2 regions of the Vibrio sp. PID23_8 genome follow, and region 1 is predicted to be linked to the other one. Evidence: predicted binding sites of a transcription regulator. Region 1 holds the regulator's gene; the other holds the start of a gene.

The links. The regulator MetJ, encoded in region 1, represses methionine synthesis genes. The targets are predictions, from matches to a motif close to TTAGACNTNTANANGTCTAA.
Region 2: metA (homoserine O-succinyltransferase) is a predicted target of MetJ. The motif match lies at 3,575-3,594, and genes of this name have one in related genera.

Annotation. Positions count from the first base shown of each region.
Region 1 covers NZ_LIXE01000016.1:337-7,537, reverse strand. Annotated here, with positions in the region: gene AK966_RS17820 (PadR family transcriptional regulator) at 1-180, shown strand, start outside; gene metF (methylenetetrahydrofolate reductase) at 251-1,153, opposite strand; gene AK966_RS17810 (bifunctional aspartate kinase/homoserine dehydrogenase II) at 1,424-3,832, opposite strand; gene AK966_RS17805 (O-succinylhomoserine (thiol)-lyase) at 3,849-5,009, opposite strand; gene metJ (met regulon transcriptional regulator MetJ) at 5,238-5,558, shown strand; gene AK966_RS17795 (malic enzyme-like NAD(P)-binding protein) at 5,674-6,951, opposite strand.
Region 2 covers NZ_LIXE01000006.1:8,529-15,729, reverse strand. Annotated here, with positions in the region: gene thpR (RNA 2',3'-cyclic phosphodiesterase) at 1-133, opposite strand, end outside; gene AK966_RS11770 (LpxL/LpxP family Kdo(2)-lipid IV(A) lauroyl/palmitoleoyl acyltransferase) at 251-1,198, opposite strand; gene AK966_RS11765 (LysE family translocator) at 1,582-2,211, shown strand; gene AK966_RS11760 (multidrug efflux SMR transporter) at 2,505-2,801, opposite strand; gene AK966_RS11755 (hypothetical protein) at 2,984-3,319, opposite strand; gene metA (homoserine O-succinyltransferase) at 3,617-4,558, shown strand; gene pilW (type IV pilus biogenesis/stability protein PilW) at 4,708-5,430, shown strand; gene btuD (vitamin B12 ABC transporter ATP-binding protein BtuD) at 5,465-6,247, opposite strand; gene btuC (vitamin B12 ABC transporter permease BtuC) at 6,234-7,201, opposite strand, start outside.

The DNA of each region.
Region 1 (7,201 bases):
GAATCTCGTAAGCTGGTTTCTCACTACAAAGAAATCGAAGCAGCATACTACGCAACACCATCAACACTAGACAAGCAAGCGCGTTTAGAGCGTTTGACTCTTCGCCGTAACCTAATGCTACGTGAAGCGTGGATTAACTGGGCTGAAGAAGTGCTAACTGAGCTTGAAGTGATCAGTTAATTTTAACACTTAAGTTAGAATAAAAAGGCTTGCCGATAGGCAAGCCTTTTATGCATCAGAAGGAAGTGAATTACGCCTCAACTACCGCTTGCGGACGCACACCTAAGGTATGGCATAGCGCGTAAGTCATCTCGGCACGGTTTAGTGTGTAGAAGTGAAAGTCTTTCACCCCTTCACGGCTGAGCACACGCACAATATCAATCGCTTGGCTCGCACCGACTAGCTGACGCGTCACAGGATCATCATCCAAGCCTTCAAATTGCTTGCTCATCCAGCCTGGCACTTTCACATTGTTCTGCGCCGCAAAGCGAGATGCTTGTTTGAAGTTCGAGACTGGTAAGATACCCGGAACGATTTCTACATCGATTCCAGCGGCTACACAACGGTCACGAAAGCGTAGGTAAGACTCCACATCAAAGAAGAACTGAGTAATCGCACGGTTTGCACCTGCATCGACTTTACGTTTTAGGTTAAGCAGATCAGATTGCGCGCTTTTCGCTTCTGGGTGTACTTCTGGAAACGCCGCCACCGAGATATCAAAATCATGACGCGCTTTAAGCAGCTCTACCAAATCCGATGCATACATATCTGGAGCACCACCACCCAGTGGAATATCACCACGTAGAGCTACGATGTTTTTGATACCGTTGTTCCAGTAATCATCCGCAATGTCGATCAGCTCATCACGAGTTGCATCAATACAGGTTAAATGAGGCGCAGCCACAAGACCCGTCGTCGCTTTAATCTCTTTAATAATGGAGTGGGTTCTGTCACGTTCACCTGAGTTTGCGCCGTACGTTACAGAAACGAATTTTGGTTGAAGAGTTTTAAGGCGATGCACAGAGCTCCAAAGTGTCTCTTCCATCTTTTCACTGCTTGGTGGAAAAAACTCAAATGAGACGTTGATATTGTCTGATAGTTCAGCAATATTTTGGTTTAAGGCATCGATATGGCCTGCATGCGTGTATCCCATCTTACTCTCCCTGTGACAACTCCGTCACTAAATCAAATCCCAAAACCGACGTTTGGACGTCCATATGTCTACAGAATGTATTGAATACGATTTAATGTCAACCTTGTGATTATGAATTTTTCTCAAGTTAACAATGAGGATAGTTCAAGTTTCTTTGCGGCAACTCCGTAACCTAACTCTGCAATTCAGTATGGCATTATCGAGACAATAAAAAACCCCGGAAGCAGTCCGAGGTTTTGTTATCGTTCGCAAAAATTGGCTTGGAATAATTTAAAACAAACTAGCTAGGCGATTAAGGTCGGATTGAATCGCGCCGGCGGTCACTTCACGTCCCGCACCAGGACCTCGAATCACTAATGGATTGTCTTTGTACCATTTGCTTTCAATCGCGAAGATGTTGTCACACGGCAGCAAGTTCGCCAGTGCATGCTCACGTGATAACGCTTCGACACCCACCGTTGCCTTGCCGTTGCGCTCTAAGCGAGCGACGTAACGTAACACTTGGTCGTTTTTCTGCGCCTTGGTTAAACGCTCTTGCAGAATCTCGCTTAGGCTATCGCCTTGGTCGAAGAAAGCGTCTAGGCTCAATTCTCGCAATTCTTCTGGCACAAGGGATTCCACTTTCACACTCTCTGGTTCAATGTCCAAACCAGATTCTCGGGCTAAGATAACCAACTTACGCACCACGTCAGAACCATCGAGGTCAGAACGAGGGTCAGGCTCGGTCAAACCTTGTTGCCACGCTAAATCTACCAGCTCTACGAACGGTACTGAGCCATCAAACTGCTGGAATAACCAAGATAGTGTGCCGGAGAAAATGCCCGATAGCGCGACAATGTCATCACCGCTTTCACGTAAATCTCGAACGGTATGGTTAATTGGTAGACCTGCACCAACCGTCGCGTTGTACAACCAATGGCGGCCAATTTTAGCAAAGGCATTTTGTACTTGGTGGTAGTACTGGCTGTCAATCGAACCTGCGATCTTATTTGCGGAGATCAGGTGAATGCCTTGCTGAGCAATCTCAACATAACGTTCAGCTAACTCTTTGCTTGCCGTGACATCCAATACCACGGCTTCATCATAATGTTGAAGTTCCCCAAGTCGCGTTAGCCAACTCCCATCGTTGCAAATTCCCTCATCCTCAAAACGCTGTGCGACCACGGCCGCGTCAATGCCTTGATCATCAAACCAAAACGTTTGGCTATCAACCACTGCAACCAAATCGAAGCTCATACCATGTCGCTTTTCTAGCTCTCCTTTTTGCGCTGAAAAAAGTCGTAACCAACTAGAGCCAATATTCCCCTTACCACACAGCGCAACCGCGACGCGCTTTTGGGCTTGGAATAACTGACTATGGATACCTTGCACGAGCTCTGCCACTCCTGCGCAACGTAATACCGCCACCAGGCTCAAGCCAGATTCAGTTTCAGAGATAAATTCAACCGGCGCGTGTTTTAATTGCTGATAGAAACCGAAACAGTGACTGGCATTTTTTGTCACCCCAGCGCCCACCGCAGCCAATAGGGAATAGCCTTCCTTGAGCTTGATTTCAGCTTCTACTGCTAGCTCTTGCAAGTACGTCAGTACTCCACTGGCAATTTCAGCTGTGTACGCTAAGCGCAGCGTTTGTTGATCCGATTGAGCTTCATACGCTAAAGGTTCTAGTTGAGCACGTTTTAGAGCCCGCAAAACCTCTTTCTGTGCACGTTCAAAGTCATGACCATGGAGAAAGGCTAACTGAACCAACAGCACTTCATCCAGCGATGTAATGATTTTAGCCCCTCGCCCCGAAGCCAATACACGCTCAATACGTGTCGAACCCGACTCTGGTTCATAGCTGCATTTAAGATTCAAATCCATTGCGCTCTGCGCAACAGGCTGAAGCGTTCGACTATGTAACACCGGAGCCGCCAAGCGAGCGAGTTCACTCGCTTCATCCAAGCGCAGCAAAGGGAGTAGACAAGCATCCGACACCAAACGAGGGTCTGCACTGTATACGCCTGGAACATCACTCCATATGGTCACCATACTCGCTTCTGCCAGAGCGCCAATCACCGTTGCAGAGTAGTCTGAGCCATTCCGGCCAAGTAATACCGTCTCGCCAGATTCATTTTGCGCCATAAAACCTGTAATAATGATTCGCTTGTGACTGTTCTGCGTAAGTACCGTTTTAATTAGTGGATAAGATCGTGCACAGTCTACTTCTGGTTGAGTCCCGGCATCAGCTCGTAAAAATGCTCGTGCATCCTGCGCGACTGCTGGCAAATCGTACTGTGATAACAAGGCAGCAAGTAAGCGTGAGGACCACACCTCACCATGCCCTAGCACTGCGGCTTTTTGTGCTTCCGTTAGTGGAGCCGACAACTCTGCTAATGTACTGAATTCATCTTGCAGAGAAGCAAGTAATTGCACCTGCGCTTCGCCTTCCAGCAAAGCTTCCACCAACTCGGTTTGGAACTGTCGCAAACTTTGCAAGGCTTCATGAGCAATGCGGCCGTCTTTATCTAACCCTTCTAAAAAGTCAATAAGCCGATTCGTCGTTTTACCTGCCGCAGATACCACGACTAAATCATTCTCTGCCGAATACTCTTTAAGAATCCCAACCACACGTAAGTAGCACTCGGAGTTGGCTAGACTACTGCCTCCAAACTTGTGTAGCTGACGTTGTACCCTCATGACTTTCTCCCCCTAATTACTGCGCTGCTTTCGCGAAGGCTTGCTCAAGATCAGCAATCAAATCTTGTGCATCTTCAAGACCAACAGACAAGCGCAATAACTGTTGAGATACGCCCGCTTCTGCTAATGCCGTTTCCCCCATTGCACGGTGAGTCATGGAAGCTGGATGACAAATTAGACTTTCTACCCCCCCTAAAGACTCAGCTAAAGAGAACAATTCCAGCTCTTTCACAAATACTTTTAGCTGTTCAAACGAACCGGCGAATTCAAAGCTCAGCATTGAACCAAAGCCAGATTGCTGTCGCTTCGCAATATCATGACCCGGATGTTCTGGCAGGCTAGGGTGATAAATCTTCGCCACCAACGAGTGCGTTTGAAGATAGCCCAACACAGCGAGTGAACTTTCTTCATGAACTCGCATTCGGGCACCCAACGTACGAATTCCTCTTAATGTCATGTAACTATCGAATGGTGTTCCAGTCGCGCCAATGCAGTTCCCCCACCACGCCAACTCTTCAGCATGCGCTTCACTCTTAGTGATCACCACACCACCAATGACATCTGAATGCCCATTGATGTACTTTGTCGTTGAGTGAATCACAAAGTCTGCGCCCAGTTCTAAAGGCTTTTGGTACACCGGAGTCAAAAAGGTATTGTCGACCGCTACTAAAGCCCCCACTTTTTGGGCTTTTTCACATATAGCCGCGATATCCACCACGCGAACCAACGGGTTAGATGGCGTTTCTAACAAGATCAATTTGGGCTTTTGCTCAAGTGCAATATTCAGTGCCTGCTCGTCAGACTGGTCAACAAACTGAACCTTGAAATCACCTTTATTTGCACGAGTATTAAACAAACGATAGGTACCACCGTAGCAGTCATGTGGAGCAACAATGAGGTCATCAGGGCCTAAGAAAGCTGAAACCCAAAGGTTAAGTGCAGAAGTGCCACAGTTGGTTACCACCGCACCTTTACCAGATTCTAATTCATATAGAGCTTTCTCTAGTAAGCCTCGGTTCGGATTTCCTGAACGGGTATAATCGTACTGAGGAACTTCTCCAAAAGCGGGAAAGCCATAGTTAGTAGAAAGGTAGATGGGTGGAACAACAGCGTGGTACTGACTGTCTGACTCAATACCAGTGCGTACAGCAATGGTCGCAGGCTTATAGGTGCTCATGGGGGTATCCTTTCACGGCTGGTGACATCTGAGTGGGAATGCGCTATATCTAACCTATCTTATTCGATTGATTAACACTCTTCCCTGACTGTTAACCTCACTTTACTTGTCTAAAATTAGGACGTCAACACCTCCAGACGTCTATATGTCTTTGCTTATGGCGGTAAATGCAGCTAAAATCAGCACCTATATTTATTTTTCAACTTATTATATGAATGAAGGTGTGCAATGGCTGACTGGAATGGCGAATACATTAGCCCGTATGCAGAGCACGGTAAAAAAAGCGAACAAGTAAAAAAGATTACCGTATCTATCCCGCTAAAAGTTTTGAAAGTGCTGACTGATGAGCGAACTCGCCGCCAGATCAATAACTTACGCCATGCAACCAACAGTGAGCTGCTTTGTGAGGCTTTCTTACATGCTTACACAGGGCAACCACTACCAACGGATGAAGACTTACGAAAAGATCGTCCAGACGATATCCCAACGGAAGCAAAAGCGCTAATGACGGCAATGGGCATCGAATTCGAAGCATTTGACGAAGAATAATTGCTTACAAATTTGCCATCGTTCAGAAGCGGCATCGGGGCTCGTTTCAGAAACAATAAAAAAGGGATGCAATCGCATCCCTTTTTTATTCCAACGACTTTCTTCTATGAGATCGTTACTCTGCCATGTAATTTTCTGGTATTTCAATACGAGCAACACCTGAATCAACGGCAGCTTGAGCAACCGCTTTTGCTACGCGTGGCAACAAACGAGGATCCATCGGTTTAGGAATGATGTAGTCCGTACCAAATTCAAGCTTGTCCACACCTGCCGCTTTCAATACTGCTTCTGGTACTGGCTCTTTTGCTAGTTCACGAATTGCACCTACTGCCGCTAACTTCATTTCATCGTTAATCTCGCTTGCACGTACATCAAGCGCACCACGGAAGATGAATGGGAAGCACAATACGTTGTTTACTTGGTTCGGGTAGTCACTACGACCAGTACCCATGATCAAGTCATCACGCACTTCATGCGCGAGTTCCGGCTTGATCTCTGGATCCGGGTTTGAACATGCAAATACGACCGGTTTATCGCCCATTAGCTTCAGCGCTTCTGCTGGCAATAGGTTTGGACCTGACACACCCAAGAATAGATCAGCCCCTTCAATCACGTCTTCCAGCGTGCGCTTATCCGTATTGTTCGCAAATAACTGTTTGTATTCATTTAGGTCATCACGACGTGTATGAATCACCCCTTTACGATCCAACATATAGATCTTCTCACGCATTGCGCCACACTTAATCAACAGCTCCATACAGGCCACTGCCGCTGCGCCAGCACCAAGACAAACGATGGTAGATTCTTCAAGCTTCTTACCTTGCAACTCGATTGCATTCAGCATACCTGCAGCCGTAACAATCGCCGTACCATGTTGATCGTCATGGAATACCGGTACGTCACAACGCTCGATCAAGCGCTTTTCGATCTCAAAACAATCGGGAGCTTTGATGTCTTCTAAATTAATGCCACCAAAGGTATCGGCAATGTTTGCTACCGTGTCGACAAACTCATCAATAGTACGATGTTTTACTTCGATATCAATCGAATCCAACCCCGCAAAACGCTTAAACAACAGCGCTTTACCTTCCATCACAGGCTTAGAAGCCAGTGGACCAAGATTACCCAATCCTAGAATCGCCGTGCCGTTAGAGATCACCGCAACCATATTACCTTTCGCCGTATACTTGTAAACGTTATCGGCATTTTGCGCGATTTCACGCACTGGCTCAGCAACACCTGGGCTATATGCTAATGCAAGATCGTTCGCCGTTTCTGCAGGCTTGGTCAGTTCAACCGCAATCTTTCCTGGCGTTGGGTATGCGTGGTAATCCAATGCTTGTTGGCGGCGTTCTTCTTCTGGGGTCAGTTCTTGGCGAGTGTCTTCAGACATGGGTCGTTTCTCTTTTTATGGTTTTTGGGTAAGGGGGATAAATCTTAATGTATAGAAATCAATCTTCATAGGCAAGATTGCGAGCTATATCTTTAAAAAATGGGAAAATAAAAGAGATTAGACCAGACATTTGTACTTAATACCTGATTTAAAGGGTAGTTGCTTCAAAAACATAAAAACGTAGAGCAAAGAGCAAATACTGGTAGCCCCAGTGGATTAAGCACTGCACTTTGGTGAGCTTATAAACCGT
Region 2 (7,201 bases), on a different contig from region 1:
ATGCTAGGGTAATATGGAAGTTTGACGCACGCGTCTTACGACCAGATGACCGTTTCTGTGCCAGTATCTCTTGAGCCTGTCTAATCTTCGCCTTTGCTGAAGCATCGAACGTTAAAGCAAAGAACAATCTCATCATGCCTCCTGCGACTATCGCTTAACCAAGTAAGTTGAGGTTATGTTGATACCGTAACGAGTTTGGCAAATTATAGCTGATAAAAGAAAGCCCAGAGTTAAACTCTGGGCTATCGAATTACATCGCTGGTGCTAAGCAAGGCTTATACAAACACATTTCGCCTTCCGGGCGAGTTTTAAAACGGCGATGAAGCCACATGTACTGACTTAGGCTAGCTAAAATCGATTTTTCGACAATCTTGTTCACGAATACCGCCGCTTGGTCAGGATCGTTTTTCGGGAAGCCGTCAACAGGCGCACTGATCGTTAAGGTGTAATGACCATCCTCACCTCTCACCATCGTAAATGGAACAATCGCACAATCTGTCTGGTCTACCAATAAGCTGGTTCCCGTTGTCGTACATGCTTTTGATACCGCAAACAATGGTGCGAACGTTGAACGACGAACACCATAATCATGATCAGGAGCGTACCAAACACGTTGACCCGTATTCAGTGCTTCAAACATACCTTTCACGTTTTTACGGTCAATCAAAGTACGATTTGAGCGAGAACGCCCTTGGTACTGGAAATAGTCAAAGCAAGGGTTATTGTTTGGTCGGTACACGCCTGTTCCTGATTTTTTAATACCAAACGCTCTCGCGCCTAGCTCTAAGTTCATGGAATGCACAGCCAACATCAACACGCCTTTACCCTGCTTTTCAAGGGCCTCAATATGCTCCATGCCTTCGATAGTAACGTGTTTATTTATCCTTCTATCAGACCAAAACCAAGCCATTGCAGTTTCAAACAGCGCAATGCCCGAATTATCAATGTTATCTTTTAAAATCTTCTCACGTTCTTTGTCATCCATTTTTGGGAAGCACAGCTCTAAATTGCGCCTAATGGTTACTTGACGCTTTTTCATCAAACGCATGGCAATACGACCGATCCCTCGACCTAAAGCAAGTTGCGTATGAAATGGGAGAAGACTAAAAAGATACATTATTCCGATAATGGTAAGAGTTCCCCAGTAGCGTGGTGCCAACAATGCTGCTTTAAATTTGGGCGCGTTATATTTATTCATGAATAGGTCATCAGACGAGTCCGTGGTCGGACGGTAAAAATAAAATGTTTGATAAAATAAACTTTTATCATTGATTGTGCTTATAACAAAAACTAAAGCGCGCGGATTCTATGTTTGTTCGACACACGACACAATAAGAACTTACCCAAACTCCGACTGTCGTTTCCAAAATTGACATAAAAGTACAGATTTCACACAAAGTGAGTAATGACATCATGGATCAGTCCGCTAGTTAGGGAGAAGTCAGAATAAATAGAAGTGCTCTTATCAACTTAATATGGATAGAAGAATCACACGCTAAAAGTTTGTTTTTCTAGACTGCCAAGTGTACAGTTATGCCCTCTTGTTTGCTGACGCAATTCTTTTAACCAATTGGAATAAGAATGAACATCGACACCTTGTTCGCCTTTGGCGGAATTGTCTTCTTCCTCGCGGTCATTCCCGGCCCAAACGCTTTGCTCATCTTATTTACTGCACTGACACAAAGCCGCAGATTTGCCATTGCGAATATCCTAGGGATTTGGCTTGGTTTTCTTATCCATGCTTTTATTTCCGCAAAGGGCCTAAGTTTGCTTCTTTCTCAATCTGCCGTGGCATTCAATGCATTCAAATGGATAGGGGTTGCTTATTTAATCTGGCTAGGTCTCAACAATCTTAAAAGCGGGCTCAAGATGGCTGAACAAAAGCTCAAGCTTGACCGAAAAATCGAGAAACAAACACTTAAGCAAGCGTTTGTAAAAGGGTTACTCACGAATCTTCTCAATCCAAAAATCGTGCTATTTTACTTATCAATCTTTCCTCAATTCGTTCAGCCTACCCATATTCTTGAACAAAGTATGATGTTAGGTATGCTTCAAGCCTGTATTGTCGCAAGTTGGTTTTTATTTGTGATTTTTTTCGCGAGCAAAGTAAAAGCGATGCTCACGGCATCAAAAACCAGCAAATGGCTTAACTATATCAGTGGTGGTTTGTTCATCTTTTTTGGTATTGGTTTAGCCAACACTCGCTTGTAAGATTGAAACTCCACCGCTATCTAGTGCTCGGTGTAATCATGATAAGGGCAGACCTTTCCTTTCAGGAAGACCATATTCTCCCTCTGTTGCCTCGCCTTCAAACCAAGTCATTCTCACTGAGCCAAGCATCTTGAGGTTACTTGGGTATACACATTCATTGATATATTTTTCTGTATTAGCTTTGTGCAGTTTTCACCAACACTAACGTTTACATCAATAAAGAAGCATCGCCCAAACTTTCTCTTCATTTTTGAGTAAATACAGACCATTTTTGTCTATATACCTGCTGTTTATCACTGTCCTACAATGGCAGCCAAATCGAGTTTTTGCCCATAAAGGAGATAACCGACTGTCCCGACCAGAACAATTCCTACCCCAGTCCAGTTAACATACACGATCCCGACAGGCATGCTTTTCACGGTGACAGATAGTAAGAAAAATGCAATGCCATAACCAATTCGTACCAACTTACTTGGCATCATTTGAGTGAACTGTTCGGTCTTAGGAATATAAGAAGTGGCAATCACTTCACATACGATTGCAAGAGGCAAAGAAATCATAGGAGGCATGGCAACAAGCATTTTGAACATAAACAATCAACGCGCAATCAAATATATACTCGATGAAATATCGGAGTCTCTGAATAGCGCATGATAAGCAAATCCGCATGGCCGAACATAAAAAGGTGATGTAAGTCAAATTTTAGCAGGTAATAATGTTCTGCCAGCTAAGCGGCGTTCATGTTCGAACAAATACCTCAACCAACCCTGACTTATTGTTGCTGTTGCGCGATAGCAAAATAGATTTGCATGTCAATTGGCTCCGGCGTATTGAGCAGCATCTTACCTATTTCTCTCTGAAAGTGCCCATAATTACCAAGCTCTTCCGTCAATCCTAGACGCTCATAATTATCCTGACAGGTAAACATACCGTAAGCATAGTGAAATCGACAAATGTCATTGTGTTTGTCATACCCGAATTCATAAAGCGCCTGATCGATTTCTTCTGGTGTATAAGTACTTTTATCTCCAAATGAGCGCAATAAAACCGTAGGCACTTGCTGAGCAATGCTCTGAATTTTCTCTTTCTTTTTAAAAAGACCGAACATAACGTCCTCCACTGACGATATTAATACTAGCGTAGTACCGAAGAGCCTTTAATTTCTAGCTGCTGTCAGGATGATAAAATTATAGTAGCCTGTTTTCATAACGTGCACCAAATACAAATCAAACGTTGCAATATGATGTAATCAGAAACATTGGAGCCATCACACTTGATGATTTAACATGAAGCGCACACCACAGCCCCTTCGTACGCATCATAGCCATTTGCGTATCGACAATCGGCATTAATTGCGTTAACTTTAGATGTATAGACGTCTAAAGTTAAGCTTAGGGAGAAAGCCGTGCCAATTAGAATTCCAGATCAACTACCCGCTACCGATGTTTTAAGGACAGAAAACATCTTTGTGATGAGCGAGAGCCGCGCGGCAAGTCAGGAAATCCGTCCACTCCGAGTGCTTATTCTCAATTTAATGCCAAAGAAAATTGAAACAGAAACTCAGTTTCTGCGCCTGCTTTCAAACAGCCCTCTGCAAGTGAATGTTGAACTGCTGCGCATTGATAACCGCCCGAGTAAAAATACCCCAACAAAGCATTTAGACACTTTCTATCGTCAATTTGAAATGGTCAAAGACAAAAACTTCGATGGTATGATCATCACAGGAGCACCACTTGGCCTCGTTCAGTTTGAAGACGTTATCTATTGGGATCATCTCAAAACCATCATGGAATGGGCGAAAGACCATGTGACATCGACACTTTATGTCTGTTGGGCGGCGCAAGCCGGCTTAAAACTGCTTTACGATTTGCCGAAGAAAACACGCAAAGAAAAACTCTCTGGGGTATATCATCATAAAATTCACAACACTTACCACCCTGTGTTGAGAGGCTTCGACGATTCATTCTTAGCGCCCCATTCTCGCTATGCGGACTTTTCACTTGAGTTTCTCGAAACGCATACCGACCTTGATATCTTAGCGACATCCGATGTCGCAGGCGTATACTTGGCTACCACGAAAGACAAACGAAATGTGTTTGTGACTGGTCATCCAGAATACGACTCTCATACACTACACAATGAATATATTCGTGACTTAAGTGAAGGGATGGAACCTGCCATGCCCGTCAATTACTATCCTAACAATAACCCTGACAACCCGCCGTTTGCGAGTTGGCGCAGTCACGGACACTTACTGTTCTCTAACTGGTTGAACTACTGTGTTTACCAACAAACACCTTACGATCTCGACCATTTCAGCGAGTCCGCCTTTACCAAAGATGATTAGAGAAGTTATTTAGAGATTGTGAACTCAGCCGCCAGTTGGCGGCTTTTTCATACCAGTTTGCAAGCCCGATCGCATTGTCATTTATCCTGCATGGGTTTTCGTTTAGTAATCCATATCATGCAAAAAGGTTCAGGGATGGGGAATGAAAAATGAAGCTCACAAAACTTGGTACGTTATTGCTGATCAGTCAGTTAGGCGTCGTCGGCTGTGTAACAGTAAACGAGAACGGTCCAGTCGTTGAGGCCGATCCTGTCACTATGGCAGAATCCCGTATTGCCCTTGGGCTTGGTTATTTAAACAGTGGTAGCATGATCCGGGCACACGACAACTTACAGCAAGCACTGACGCACGCGCCAAACTACTACCGCGCACAACTCTCCATGGCCCATTACTATGAGGTGGTGGGCGAAGATAGCAAAGCTGAAAACATATATAAGCGTTCCCTGCGTCAACACAGCAATAACGGAAATGTTCTAAACAATTACGGGACTTTCCTGTGCAAACGAGGCGATTTCCCACAAGCAGACCAAATGTTCAATCGCGCGATCCAACAGCCCTATTACTACCTCATTCCCGCAAGTTATGAAAACGCAGGGTTCTGCGCGTTAAAATCAAATAATCCAGACAAGGCAAAATACTACTTCTCTCGTGCTATTGATCATGATCCTCATCGCCCGAAATCGATTCTACAATTAGCTAAGCTCGAGATTGATAGCGGAAACTACACCGATGCACGCCTTCGCTTAATGCGATTTAATCAAATGTATGGCGTTAAGCGACCTTCTCTTCAACTAATGGTCGAGCTTGAGCGGGAAGCTGGTAATAGAGTATTGGAGCAAAAATACCAAAAGCAATTGGATAAGTTAACCTGAGTTCAGGTTAACTCGTGAGAAACGGTCTAAAGCGTTATTCAAAGATAAGATACGGCTTGCTCTCTAACAGCACCTTTCTCACTGGCGTTTTAAACACCTCACCCAACCCCTCTTGGGTTAATACTTCATCAGCCGTACCAGATGAATAAAGGACGCCGTTACTCAACAGTAGCACTTTATCTGCATGCCTTAATGTTCGATTCAAATCGTGATTGGCAACCAAGACGGCAATGCCTTGTGCTGCCACTGCGTTGATCAGTTGATAGAGCAAACCTTCTTGCGCAATATCTAACGGCGCGGCGGGTTCATCCAAAATCAGTAGCTGAGAAAAAGGATTAATGGTTCGCCACACTTGCAAGCATACGCCTGCCAAACGCACGCGTTGCCACTCACCACCAGACAACGTTTGAATACTGCGATGAAGCTTATCTTGTAGCTGAACTAATGCCACAACCATGTTTAAGGCATCACGCACTTTGCTCTGAGTAATATTAGAATCAGCAATATTGGTGCCACTTGGTAAAGATAAGGCAAGATATTGGAATACGTCGATATTAAACGCTGGTCTAGATTGTTGACACAAATAGCCTCGCAGGTGTGCTTGTTCTGGCAGTGGCATGGCTAGCAGATCTTTACCATCAATCATCACTTCCCCCTTCACGAGCTCGCGATGGGGTAACGTACCAGAAATCGCGCCCAATAGAGTACTTTTTCCCGAGCCATTTGGCCCAACAACATGCACTACCTCCCCAGCTTTACATTCAAATGAAAGTGGCAAAAGTCGATTACCTACGGTAATGTGCTTAACGTGCATCATGGCTTTTCACCAACATCCAAATAAAAATAGGCGCGCCAATCGTCGTTGTCATCACCCCAAGTGGCAGCTCGGCAGAATCTAATAGCAATCTCGCACCGATATCCGCCAACACTAATAGCGCCGCACCAGAAATCGCCGACAATGGCAAGAGATAACGATTTTCAGTACCAAACGCTAAACGTAGTAAATGGGGAACAACCAAACCGACAAAGCTGATGATGCCGCCCAGTGCGACAGAACCTCCAACCAAAATTGAAATAGCAAAGATCAATTTCCAACGCATTTGGTGTACATCGATACCTAACTGGGTCGCGTGAATCTCACCAAGCATCAGCTTATCTAACGGTTTGCCTTTGCTGCACAACCAAATCAATACTGGTAGCAGCACTAATGTCACGGAGTGCTGATACCAACTCGCACCACCAATACTGCCCATCAACCAGTACATTAACTGGCGTAAACTCAAATCATCGCTGAAGTAGAATGCCCAAGTTACGATAGCGCTAGATAAAATACCTAATGCCACACCAACAAGGAGTAGACGCGCGGTCGTCAAATGCATCGCCCTCGCAATGCCAACTAATATGACCGTAAACAGCATTGAGCCGGCAATGGCTGCCAACATAAAGATCATTGGTGAAGGTAAAACGGGCAAGGCAAACATGGCGAACACCATCGCCAAACTCGCACCACCAGAGATCCCAAGCACGCCCGGTTCGGCTAATACGTTACCAAGCAGTACTTGCAGCGTTGCACCAGAGACGGCCAGTGCTGCGCCAATAATGGCAGCAGAGACAAGACGCGGCAAACGCAAATCCAACAAGAGTTTTTGTTCAAATGTTGAGAGAGATTGAAAAGGAGAAAGAAAAACCTCTCCTACCATCAGGTGAATGGCAGAGAGCAGAACGAGAATCACTGACATGATTAAAAGATTACGCTGCCAGCGTCGCTCCT